DNA from 2 places in the Gordonia jinghuaiqii genome. Region 2 is predicted to be linked to the other one. Evidence: predicted binding sites of a transcription regulator. Region 2 holds the regulator's gene; the other holds the start of a gene.
The links. Region 2 encodes LexA, which represses DNA repair genes until DNA is damaged. Its sites were predicted from a motif close to CGAACANNTGTTCG; they were not measured.
Positions count from the first base shown of each region.

Region 1: H1R19_RS09640 (HNH endonuclease signature motif containing protein) is a predicted target of LexA. The motif match lies at 3,214-3,227, and genes of this name have one in related genera.

Region 1 is NZ_CP059491.1:2,169,771-2,176,216, forward strand. It holds gene H1R19_RS09635 (dicarboxylate/amino acid:cation symporter) at 42-1,340, opposite strand; gene H1R19_RS09640 (HNH endonuclease signature motif containing protein) at 1,561-3,186, opposite strand; tRNA gene H1R19_RS09645 (tRNA-His) at 4,002-4,074, opposite strand; gene orn (oligoribonuclease) at 4,177-4,776, opposite strand; gene cmrA (mycolate reductase) at 4,881-5,687, opposite strand; gene H1R19_RS09660 (NADPH-dependent 2,4-dienoyl-CoA reductase) at 5,730-6,446, opposite strand, start outside.
Region 2 is NZ_CP059491.1:2,392,200-2,398,645, forward strand. It holds gene H1R19_RS10640 (PTS fructose transporter subunit IIABC) at 1-235, opposite strand, end outside; gene pfkB (1-phosphofructokinase) at 310-1,275, opposite strand; gene H1R19_RS10650 (DeoR/GlpR family DNA-binding transcription regulator) at 1,272-2,069, opposite strand; gene H1R19_RS10655 (putative PEP-binding protein) at 2,275-3,972, shown strand; gene lexA (transcriptional repressor LexA) at 3,974-4,681, opposite strand; gene H1R19_RS10665 (LysM peptidoglycan-binding domain-containing protein) at 4,920-5,495, shown strand; gene nrdR (transcriptional regulator NrdR) at 5,595-6,110, shown strand; gene hrpA (ATP-dependent RNA helicase HrpA) at 6,084-6,446, opposite strand, start outside.

The DNA.
Region 1 (6,446 bases), 220 kb from region 2:
AGCGGGTCCGGGACGATTGAGGTCGAAGGGCCCGGGCTGGTTCAGTCGGTGGCGTCGGCCTTCGCCATGACGTCGACGAAGGCGGAGACGTCGATCTCCTCGGACACGACGGCCTTGGTGCCGTTGTAGACCTCGCGGTCGATCTCGTCGTCGGCGTTGGCCACGAGCATCGCGACGAAGGTGTCGCCGTTGACGTTGAGGAAGGTCCGGAAGATGCCGGCGAACCAGTCGACGGCGATCAGCAGACCGATGGCCTCGAGCGGGAGGTCGAGGGAGGTCGCGAGGAAGGTGGCGACCACCGGGAACCCGCCCGGAACGGTGATGGTTCCCATGTTGAGCAGGATGGCGAGCGCCATTCCCAGGGCGATGTCGCCGATGGTCAGCTCCACTCGGCCCGCCTGGGCAAGGAACATCACCACGATCATGTAGTTGAGTACGGCGCCGTAGGAGCCCATGGTCAGGCCGATCGACAGGGTGAAGTTGGCGACCTTCTGGCTGACCCCGACCTTTTCGACGGTGTTCTTGAGGACGGTCGGGAAGGTGACGGCCGAGCTCGTGGTGGTGACCGCGATGGCGGTCTGTTCGACCAGCTTGCCGGGCAGCTTCCACGGGTTCAGTCGCGTGCGGGCCGTGACCACGACGACGAACAGCACGAACAGGATCGCCACGCCGAGCGCCGTGGTGCCGAGGTACTTCAGCGCGGTGGAGACGACGGAGAGGCCCACGTCGCCGGCCAGCGGGGCCAGCAGGCAGAAGACGCCGATCGGGGCGATGTACATGACCAGGCGGATCATGGTGAGCACGATCTGTTGGATCTGATCGATGAACGTGAGCACCCGATCGTCGCCGGAGGTGTTGATGTGAATTCGCAGGGCGACGCCGAAGAGCAGGGCGAAGATGATGATCGGCACCATCGAGGCCGTCGACATCGCTTCGAAGACGTTCTTGGACACGAAGTTCAGCAGGGTGTCCTGCCAGCCGGTGGTGTCGGCGGCTTCCTGTTCGAGGGTCGGCTCGAGTTCCCCGTCGAAGACCATTCCGGCGCCGGGCTTGATGAGCGCGCTGAGCCCCCAGGCCAGAAACGCTGCGACAACCGAGAATCCGAGCATCCACTTGAAAGTGCGGAATGCGATCCGCCCGGTGCCGGCCCCCGACATCGAGGCGGTCGCCACGATCACCGACGCGAGAACCAAAGGCACGATGGACATCTGGATCAGGCGGATGAACATGTCGCCGACGAACTTCAGGTTGGCGGCCCATTCGCCGACGATCAGTCCGAAGACCAGGCCGGCGATTGCGCCGATACCGATCTGTAGTGCTGGGTGTTTCAGTGCCTTCACGGGTGCTCCTCACGCAAGGCGCGATCAGGGGCACGGATCGTGACCCGGCGCGCTTCGGATACGGCGGGAGCCTAGTTTTCGCGAGCTACGCCGATGTGTCACGGATTTGACGATGAGATGTCGTTGCAGCTGGGGGCCCGATCTCGTCCGAATCGTCCCCCGCTCCCTGATGAGGAGGATCAGGTGAGGTGCGAAGGGCCGCCGACCACAGTGCTCGTGGTCAGTGACTGCTCAGGAGCTCTTCGAGCTGTGACTCGATGCCTGAGGTGGTCGCGGTGGAGCCCCGCTCGACCGGTCTGTCGATGGTGAAGCGTTGGTCGATGATTCGGCGGGTGTGCAGGCGGGGGGTGTACGGGCGTGGGGTATCGCCGGACGTCTGGGGTCCGTGGATCTCGTGGCGCACCTGCGCGAGGTGGGCGCTCAGCCGGTCGGGTGCGTCGGGCCGCCGGTTGATGCGTTCGGGGTTGGGTGGTGCTCCTGGCTCGGCGTTGAGTCGCCAGACGCAGCGGCCTTCGTCGGGGCCGGAGCGTTGCATTCGGGTGGTGTACTGGCCGGGTTTGTCGCCGACCATCCGGTTGTGTCGCGGGCAGGCGGGAGTCAGGTCGGTGATGTCGGTGAGTCCGCCCATGCTCCAGTCGAGTTGGGCGTGATGCATCTCGACCTGGGAGGCGGGTTGCCCACAGCCGGGTGTGGAGCAGACTTCGCCGTCGGGGCGGGCGAAGGAGACGAGGCGCTGATCGCGGGTGGCGAGGCGTTTGCCGTGTCCGAAGTACAGCGGGACGGCGGTGGTGTCCTTGAAGATCGCGAGGTAGGGCTGGGCGTCGGCAGCGAGCTCGATGACGTCGGCGATCGGCATGACTGTTCCGGTGACGGTCGTGGCGAGGCCGGCTTCGCGGATGAGGTCGTTGAGGTCGGCTTTGATGATGAGTTGGACCGGTAGGCCGCGGTGAGTCTCTCCGAGGAGGCCGTCGTCGAGCACGGCTTTCAGCAGCGCGTTGAAGGCGTCGTGGTTGATCTGGGCGGGTGTGCGCAGGTCGCGCGCGGCGGCAACCTTCACCACCGCGGGGTCGGCGTCTTCGAACGAGCCGTGCGGACTGTCCGGGTCCTCGGGGTTGTTCATACCGGGTTTGGCCCACACGGCGAGCAGCATCGTGACCCGCGCGACCAGCTCGGGGGTGAGGGTGGCCGACATCTTTGCGGTCCCGTCGGCACGCTGCCGATTCACCCAGAGGTTGCGGCGTCGTTGGCGGTCGGTGTCGTCGGCCAGGGTGCCGTCGGGGTCGAGATGGGCGATGAGACGTGCCCCGAGGTCGGTGATGTCGGCGGGGGTGTGGGCGATGGCGATCTCGGTCATCTGTCGTTCGGCGGCGACCTTGACGTCATGTTCGACGGCCGAGGGGATGTCATCCAGCACATCGATGACGGCTCGCACGTGTGCGGTGCCGACGGCGCCGTCGGCGAAGGCTTCGGCCAGTGTGGGGTGGTCGGGTTCGAGTGGTTCGCCGAGATGATTGGTGAAGGTGGCGAGGGCGTTGCGGTGTTTGTTGCGCCGCAACGGATCAGATACGCGCAGCCGGTGGGTCATGAACGAGGTGATACTGCGGTGTCCGGTGGTGCCGGCAAGGTCACGGTTGATGATCTCGACCATCTGCCGGTCCCCGGCGTATGTCACTCGTGCGATGGCGCGCTCGGTCGCGGCGGCCACGTCGATGAGCTCGCTGCTGGTGCACGGGGCGAGGTCCACCGTCTGCAGCTCGTCGACAATCCGGTGTAGCTCAGCGGCGAGTTCTGAGGCTCGGGACAGTGGTGTGTCAGTGTCGCCGGGTAATTGCGTTGCGTCGGACATGACGGTCACCCCCCGGAGCCGATAGTTCGAATGTAGGTTCGATTCTACACCGACTTTCGTTGTCCTGCAACGATTATCCGGATCGAAGGTGGGCCGGATCTTGTCGGTGGTATCTGATATGCCCACTTGCCCGCGTGAGCTCGAGACTTCATTTCGACGACGCGACCTCGATCGAAGTCGAACCGTCGAACCGACGTCGCACGCGACATCAATCCGACCCGGGCGACCCCGACCACGCACCAAAAACGAACCCCGGAGCGTTCCGCGGAACACTCCGAGTGGGCCCGGCTCCGCACCCGGTGGACACGTCGAGATCCGGCCACTCGCACCGTACTGAGCTCATGACCGAACCCGCATTCTTGCGTCACTGACGAGGAGATTCCGTGACCTCGATCGCGCCGAGGACGCCCCGATCGCCTCGTCGATGTCGGCGAGGCGATCGGGGCGATCGCCGCCACCGAACTCACGCACCTCTGCGAACGGCCCGGACGACGCCACGCCGCGTTCGCCGGAGCGTCGGTGTGCACCATGACCCGCTCGTCCTCGAGGGCGAACGAGCTGCCGACGACGCCCGCCTCGGTGATCTCCTTGTCGAACGCGAAGAACTCCTCGGGGCTCGCGCCCCCGTCCTCACGGCACGCCGGATCGTCGACATGGCCCATGAGAAGCAGTGCGTACTTCATGTTTCCTCGAGTTCGCTGTCGCGGAGCCGACCGGCCGACACCATGGTGACGTACGGGAGGACGGGGAATCGACAGGTGCGGGCGGACATACGAAAAATGGGAGACCCTGGATCAGGGTCTCCCATTCGTCGGGGTGGATGACGGGACTCGAACCCGCGACAGCCAGGATCACAACCTGGTGCTCTACCAACTGAACTACATCCACCATTGGCGTCGGAAACCTGGGCTTTCGCGCCGGGCCTCAGAGCCAAGAACACTCTAGCGGGTTGATGCCTCAGAACTCCAATCGGTTACCTGAACAGGGAGTTCAGGCAGGTCCGAGGTCCTTGACGATCTCTGCGATGGCATCGGTGTCGGGTCCGGGGGCAGGAACGAAAGCGGCCGCGCGGTAGTAGCGGAGCTCCCGGATCGATTCGCGGATGTCGGCGAGGGCGCGGTGGGCCAGGCCCTTGTCGGGCTGGCCGAAGTACACCTTCGGGTACCACCGACGGCACAGTTCCTTGATGGAACTCACGTCGACCATGCGGTAGTGCAGGTAGGCGTCGAGTTCCGGCATGTCGCGGGTGATGAAACCGCGGTCGGTGGCGATCGAGTTGCCGGCCAGGGGCACCGCCCCGGCTGTGGTCACATGCTTGCGGATGTAGTCCAGCACCATCTTCTCCGCCTCGGCGAGGGTGACCGTGGACGCGCGCACCTCGTCGGTGAGGCCCGAGGCGGCGTGCATCTTGGTCACCACGTCGGGCATCGACGCGAGAGCCTCGTCGTCGGCGTGGATCACCACGTCGACGCCGTCGCCGAGAATGTTGAGGTCACCGTCGGTCACGAGGGCCGCGATCTCGATGAGTTTGTCCGACTCGAGTCGGAGTCCGGTCATCTCGCAATCGATCCACACCAATTTGTCCTGCACCCGTCAACCTTAGCCAACTGTGCGTCGTCGCCCTTGTGGGCCGGTGGGACAAGGACGCCGTGCTCGTCGACGCCGTGAAACCCCCGAGGGGGGAGTTCGCAACCCTATTCTGCGCTGAACTTGCGGTAGAAACCGCCGACGATCGGTGCGACGACGCCGCGCGGGGTGTAGCCGCCGGCGACCGACATGGCCTTCGACAGGGTTCCGGGGACGATGCGCATCTTGTTGTGCGCCAGCGCATCCAGGCTCATCTCGGCGACCTTCGACGACGAGTGCCAGAGGAAGTCGGGTACCACCTTGTCGACGATCGACGCCTCGTCGGGCGAGGGGGTGTGCGTACGCACCGGGCCGGGCGCGAGCAGCGTGACGTGCACGCCCTGCCCGGACACCTCGCCGCGCAGCGACTCGCTGAAGGTGTTCACGAACGCCTTCGACGCCGCGTAGGTGGAGTTGTTGGGGATCGGCATGTTCCCGGCCGCTGAGCCGACCATGAGGATGCCGCCGGACCCGCGCTTCACCATCTGCGGGAGTACCGCGAGGGTGAGATCGTGGACGGCATTGACGTTGAGCCGTACCTGGGCGCGTTCGTAGTCGGCGTCGAGCTCGGCCACGGCCCCGAAAGTGGCGATACCGGCGTTGTTGCACAGGATGGAGATCTCGCGGCCGGCGAACTCGGCGGCGAGGACCTCTACCTTGGCCGGGTCGGACAGATCCACCGCGCGTACTTCGACGGCCACCTGATGCGCCGTGCGCAGCTCCCCGGCGAGCTCTTCCAGGAGCTCACCGCGACGGGCGACGAGAATGACCGAGTGGCCCCGGGCGGCGAGCGTACGAGCGAGTTCGCGACCGATTCCCGACGAGGCGCCGGTGACGACGGCGCGGGCGTTGGCTGAGGGCGGCGGTACCGGCATGTCGCCATGGTAACCGCCGCCGGCTCAGCTCTTCCCAACGCTTCAGTCGATCCCGGCGGCGACCTCGGTGCCCTGCCGGATCGCCCGCTTGGCGTCGAGTTCGCCGGCGTGGTCGGCGCCGCCGATGACGTGAGTGGTGACCCCCGCGAGAGTCAGCGGATCGATGAGTTCGCGGACCGATTCCTGGCCGGCGCAGATCACCACGTTGTCGACCTCGAGGACGCGGGTCTCGGTGACCTTGCCCTCGTCGTCGCGGAAGCTCAGATGCAGACCCTGGTCGTCGATCCGGTCGTAGGTCGCGCCGCTGATCTGCTCCACGCCTTTCATCTTCATCGTCGCGCGATGCACCCAGCCGGTGGTCTTGCCGAGCGACTTGCCCTGCTTACCCGACTTGCGCTGCACCATGTAGACCTGGCGCACCGCAGGCAAGGGCCGGGGCTTCGTGACGAAGCCGGGTTTCTCCGGATCCTCGGTCACGCCCCATTCCTGTTCCCATTCCTTCAGATTCAGCGTCGGCGACTCGTCGGTGGTGAGGAACTCGCTGACATCGAAGCCGATCCCGCCCGCGCCGATGACCGCGACGCGCTTGCCGATCTCGCGGTGGCCGAGGACGGCGTCGGCGTAGGACATCACCATCGGGTGGTCGACGCCGGGGAAGTTCGGGATACGCGGCACCACACCGGTCGCGACGATCACGTCGTCGAACTTCTCGGCGATGATGGAATCGGCGTCGGCCCGGGTGTTGAGACGGACATCGAT
Region 2 (6,446 bases):
CCAGGCTCGCCGTGGTGACCGATGCGGCGCGGGCGTGGGGAATCGCGATCCCGCCGGGAAGTCCGGTCGCGGATTTGGCCTCCCGCTCGAGTGCGGCAGAGGCGAGATCGTCCGGGTCGGTGGTCCGTCCGGCGGCCGCGAGGCGCTCGGCGAGGGCGGTGATGACGGCGGCGGGGTCGGCGCCGGCATCGACGTCGAGACTCACCGTCTGAGCGGTGATGATCGGCTCGGTCATGGGATGTCCTTCTGTGGTGGAGCTGGGCTGGGGCTACGGCGCTGGTGATGCGGCGCCGGGGTTCGGTGTGGGGGTCAGGACATACGGGCGGCCCCGGACAACTCGGTGACCGTGACGCCGGACAGGTCGAGATGGTCGGGGGTGGGTGCCTGGGTGCCGGCGAGGGCGGCCGCGGCAGCGCCGTAGGCCACCGCATGCCGCAGGCACTCCGGTAGTGAGGCGCCGCCGGTCTGGGCGATCAGGAAACCGGCGAGTGAGGAATCACCGGCACCCACCGTGCTGCGGGGGACGATGGGCGGCGGGGTGGCGCTCCACGTGCCCGACGCGGTGACCAGCACGGCGCCGGCGGCGCCCAGGGTCGCGAGGACGTGGCCACCGATCCGGTCGACCAGCCTGGCCGCGGCTTCGACGATGGGGCCGAAGTCGTTGCGGGCGAGCGCTTCCCGCAGTTTCTCCGGGTCGGTACCGGTCAGTTCGGCGAGTTCGTCCTCGTTGGGTTTGATCAGGTCGACGCGTCCGTCGGCGGCTGCGCGGAGCGGCTCGCCGGAGGTGTCCACCGCGACCCGGCAGCCGGCGAGTGCGAGGTCGTCGGCCATCGTTCGGTACCAGTCGTCAGGTACCCCCGGCGGCAGCGAACCGCACAGCGTGACCCACTGCGCGGTCCCGGCCCGGGCGCCGATGAGTGCGGCGAGCGACTCGAGGTGCGCGGGGGTGAGGGCGACGCCCGGAGCGTTGATCTTGGTGGTGGTGCCGTCGGCCTCGGCAATGGTGATGTTGGAGCGGACCTCGTCGTCCACGGGCACGGCGTCGTAGGGCAGTCCGAGGTCGTCGAGCGCCGCCAGCAGCGGGTCTCCCGCGCGAGCAGGCAACAGCGCCCGGGTGGCCAGTCCGGCGGCGGCGGCGACGCGGGACACGTTGACCCCCTTGCCTCCCGGCTCGGCGCGCACGACTCCGGCACGTTGCACCTCGCCGCGTCGGAGAGGGGTGGCGAGTTCGAGGGTGCGGTCCAGGCTGGGGTTGGCGGTGACGGTGAGGATCATGCGATCACCACCTCGATGCCCCGCGCCGACAGCGCGGCCGAGAACGCCGGGTCGATCCGGTCGTCGGTGATGAGGACGTCGACGTCGTCGATGCCGGCGAAGGACAAGAGATCCTCGCGCTGCATCTTGGAACTGTCGGCCAGCACGACGACCTGCCGCGCGGCGGCGACCATGGCCGTCTTGACGGCCGCCTCCGCCGGATCCGGCGTGGACAATCCGTGGGCCTCGCTGAGCCCGTTGGTGCCGATGAACGCGGTGCTCACCCGCAGCCGGGTCACCGCGGCAACGGTGTCGGCGCCGACCGTGGCCTGGGTCAGACCCCGTACCCGGCCGCCGAGCGCGTGGAGACCGGTGCGGGGGCGACCCGCGAGGAGTCCGGCGATCGGCAGGCTGTTGGTGATGATCGTCAGGTCATGGTCGCGACCCGTCGGCTCGGCGGCCCGATAGGTGATCGTCGCCTCGGCGGCGCGGTAGGTGGTGGTGCCGGCATCGAACAGCACCGATCCGCCTTCGGGCGGGAGGAACCGGACCGCGGCACGGCCGATCGCCGCCTTCTGTTCGACCTGGCTGGACTCGCGCTCGTCGATGCCCAGCTCGCCGACCACGCGCATGACCTCGGCGCGCACCGCGCCGCCGTGCACTCGCTGGAGATGGCCGGTGCGCTCGAGCACGGCGAGATCGCGACGAACCGTCTCACTGGTGACGTCGAACTTCTCGGCGAGCGCGGCGACGGACGCGCGTCCGGCGACGCGCACCTCGTCCACGATTGCCTGCTGTCTCTCCTCGGCGTACACACCGGCTCCGATCTGCGTCTCCGTGCGTCCCCTTGTTGATCCGTGTGGGTTCGCATGTTGTAGTAACTGTGTTTACGCCTGTTTGTGTTGACAAGTCAAGCTCTTTTTGTAACGGTGGTCACATCGGCGCGAAGATGGAGTCGGATCTCACAGATCCGGACCTGCGCGGCAACGATCGAGAGGTATCGAGATGGCGAACACCGAGATGGTCCAGACGCTGACCGGGACGCCGGTCGTCGGCGGGCTGGCGTACGGGCCCGCGGTCTGGCCGGGTGCGCGACCCGACCATTCCGCTCAGACCCTCGGCACCGGCGTCGAGATCGCCGAGGATCGACGAGCCGACGAGGTCGCCCGGTTCGTGAACGCCGCGAGTGTGGTCGCGGGCAGGCTTCGCGAGCGTGCGTCGCAGAACACCGGGGCCGCCGGCGAGGTGCTCACGGCGACCGCCGGGCTCGCCGAGGACCGCGGGTGGATCGGAGCGGCCTCGGGTCTCATCGCCAAGGGTGCGACGGCGGAATCGGCCGCCGTCGCGGCGACCAAACAATTCGCCGAGGTGTTCACCAAGCTCGGCGGGCTGATGGCCGAGCGGGTCACCGACCTCAACGACGTCCGTGACCGGGTACTCGCCGAACTGCTGGGACTGCCCGAGCCGGGGGTACCCACGCCCGAGGTGCCGTCGGTCCTGCTCGCCGACGACCTCGCTCCCGCTGACACCGCGGGGCTCGATCCGTCGACGACGATCGCACTGGTCACCCGTCTCGGGGGGCCGACCAGCCACACCGCGATCATCGCGCGCCAGCTGGGTATCCCGTGCGTCGTGGCGGTGGCCGGACTCGCCGCGGTGGCCGCAGGCACCGACATCCTCGTCGACGGCAACACCGGGGAGATCGAGATCGCCCCGGATGTCGTCCGGGCGCGGGCACGGGTCACCGGACATCGGGATCACGCCGCGACCGTCGCACGCTGGACGGGCCCCGGTCGCACCGCCGACGGGGTCGCGGTCTCGGTGCTGGCGAATGTCGCCGACGGCGCATCGGCTCGGGCCGCCGCCGATCATCCCGTCGAGGGCGTCGGGCTCTTCCGTACCGAGTTGGCCTTCCTCGAGCGAGCCGACGAGCCGTCCGTGGACGAGCAGGCCCGTATCTACGGGGAGGTTCTCGGAGCCTTCGACGGCCGGAAGGTGGTGGTGCGGACGCTCGACGCGGGCTCGGACAAGCCGTTGCGGTTCGTGACCCAGCCGGAGGAGGCCAATCCGGCCCTCGGGGTGCGCGGAGACCGGATCGCGCTGGCGCATCCCGAGATCCGCGCACATCAGCTCGATGCGATCGCGCTGGCGGCCGAGCACACGACCACGAAACCATGGGTGATGGCGCCGATGATCGCCTCGCCCGCCGAGGCCGCGGCGTTCGCCGCGGAGGTCCGCGGGCGCGGCCTGGTGGCCGGGGTCATGGTCGAGGTGCCGGCTGCGGCCATCCTCGCACCGGCGATCCTGGCCGAGGTCGACTTCGTGTCCATCGGCACCAACGACCTGACGCAGTACACGATGGCGGCCGACCGGATGTCCGCCGATCTCGCGTCGTTGACCGACCCGTGGCAACCGGCCGTCCTACACCTGATCGCGATGGTCGCGCGGGCAGGGCGCGATCAGGGCAAACCGGTGGGAGTGTGTGGCGAGGCGGCCGCCGACCCGAACCTCGCGTGTGTGCTGGTGGGGCTGGGTGTCACGTCGCTGTCGAGTGCGCCGGCGGCGGCCGCGGCGGTCGGGGCGCGGCTCGGCCGGGTCACCTCCACGGAGTGCCGGGCGGCGGCCGACGCCGCCTTGGCCACCGCCGACCCGGCTGCGGCCCGGATGGCGGCAACCGCAGTGCTCGACGGTGCGAGCGACCGAACGGATGAGCCGTAGGTCAGATCCGCCGCATCACGGTGACGACCTTGCCGAGAATGACGGCGTCGTTGCCCGGGATCGGATCGAACAGTTCGTTGTGGGGCATCAGCCAGACGTTGCCCTTCTGGCGCTTGAACGTCTTGACCGTCGCCTCCCCGTCGATCATCGCGGCGACGATGTCGCCGTTGTCGGCCACGTTCTGCTGACGGACGACCACCCAGTCGCCGTCGCAGATGGCGGCGTCGATCATCGACTCACCGACGACGCGCAGCAGGAACAGTGACCCCTCGCCGACGAGTTCGCGGGGGAGCGGGAAGACGTCCTCCACTGCTTCCTCGGCCAGGATGGGACCGCCGGCGGCGATCCGTCCCAGGACGGGGACGAATGTGGGCACGGGCAGGTCACCCGCGGTCGGGGTGGCCGGTGACGGCGGCTCGCTCGGCGCGATGTTGACCGCACGCGGACGGTTGGCGTCGCGTTTGAGAAGACCCTTGCGTTCGAGCGTGCGGAGCTGATGGGCCACCGACGACGTCGAGTTCAGGCCGACCTCGTCGCCGATCTCCCGGATGCTCGGCGGGTACCCGCGCTCGCGCACCGACTTGCGGATCACCTCGAGCACGCCACGCTGCCGCGGGGTCAGAGAGGCCTCTGCGGCCACCACATCGACCGGGGCCGCGTGCTCGTCGGCGCCCCGCGCCCCTGTGCGCTTATCGCCGGTCTCGCTCATGTTCGGTTCCTCTCGTGGTCAGACCTGGTGGTCGGAACGTGCTGGTAGACGCCTTGGCCTGGAGCCGAGCCTAGCGGAGAAGAACCCGCACCTCAAACATTTGTTCGATGTGTCGCGAGACTTTGTCGGGATCTCATGCTACAAATTCGAACATCAGTGCATCGAACACCTGATCGATGTTCGATGGTCGACCGTACATCCGCAACCGACGTCCCGACTGGACACAACGGAGGGCACCATGCGTACCGCCACTCTCATCGATCCCACCCGTACCGAGCGCCCATACACCGACGGTGCACCCGGCGACGGCTCCTACACCGGTCCGGCCGGCCGCCTGCGCACCGACCGGACGCGCACCCCGGCGCTGCGTACCGATGGCCGCCGTCCGGCGGACAACCGCCCGGTACCGCGTTCGGCGCTGCAGGCCCCGCGCGTGGGCGGCACCGCGTGCTCGACGCCGGTGGGGACGCGCGGTCGCGGTCCCGTGATCGCCGAACGTGCCGTGATCGCCGAGCGTGCCGTGATCCGCAGGCGCCGTCGCACCGCGGTGGCGATCCTCGCCGGTGTCGGGCTGGCGCTGGCCGTGTGGGTCATCGGTGTCGTCGGTCAGAATTACGCCGCGTCGATGACCCCGACCGCGGTCAGTACCGAGGTCGTACATGTGCGGTCGGGCGAGTCCTTGAGCACCATCGCCTCGCGCGTCGCCCCGGATATGCCGCGCGAGGTCGTCGTCGACGACATCGTCGCGCTGAACGATCTCGGATCGAGCGCGTTGCGCGTCGGACAGCCGCTGCTCACCCCTCTGTACCGCTGAGGCCGGGCGGTATCCTCGATGTCACAGGGACCAGCCGACAATCGGCCGGGCGCGCGGTTGTGCTGCGTCAGAGCGTCCCGCGACCTGCGTGAGGATACGATGCGCTGCCCCTTCTGCAAGAACGACGACACCAAGGTCATCGACTCGCGTGTCGCTGATGAGGGGCAGGCCATCCGGCGGCGCCGCTCCTGTGTGGAGTGTGGCCGACGCTTCTCCACGGTCGAGAGCGCCGTGCTCGCGGTGGTCAAACGCAACGGAGTCACCGAACCCTTCAGTCGCGAGAAGGTGATGCGCGGGGTTCGTCGCGCATGTCAGGGCCGGCATGTCGCCGAGGATGCACTCGCCCAGCTGGCACAACAGGTCGAGGACACCGTCCGGGCCAGCGGCTCGGCCGAGATCCCCAGCAACGAGGTCGGTCTGGCCATTCTCGGTCCGCTGCGCGACCTCGACGAGGTGGCCTACCTGCGGTTCGCCTCGGTCTACCGCTCGTTCGATTCGGTCGAGGACTTCCAGCGCGAGATCGACGACCTGCGGGCCGCCTCGAAGCCTCCGTCGGATTCAGGTCCCCAGGCCGGCGAACGCGCCGTGTCAGCCGAGTCGGTCCAGACTTCGTAGGATCCGTTTCTCCGAGACCGGGAACGCGGTCTTCAGTCGCTGCGCGAACAGTCCCACCCGAAGTTCTTCGACCAGCCAGTGCGCCTCGTCGTTGACGACCCCGCGACGGTGCTCGGGCACCTGCTCGAGGCGCTGCGCCCAGCGTTCGACGACGCGGTCGATGACCGCAACGCCTGCCTGATCACGTGCCGCCGCCGCCGGCAGGGCCTCCAGGCGCGCTTGCGCCGCCTCGAGGTAGCGGGGCAGGTTCTCGAGGTGTCGGCGTGGAGTGGCGGCGACGAACCCGTCGAACACGAGGTGATCGAGCTGTTCGGCGACGTCGTCGGCCGCCAGTGA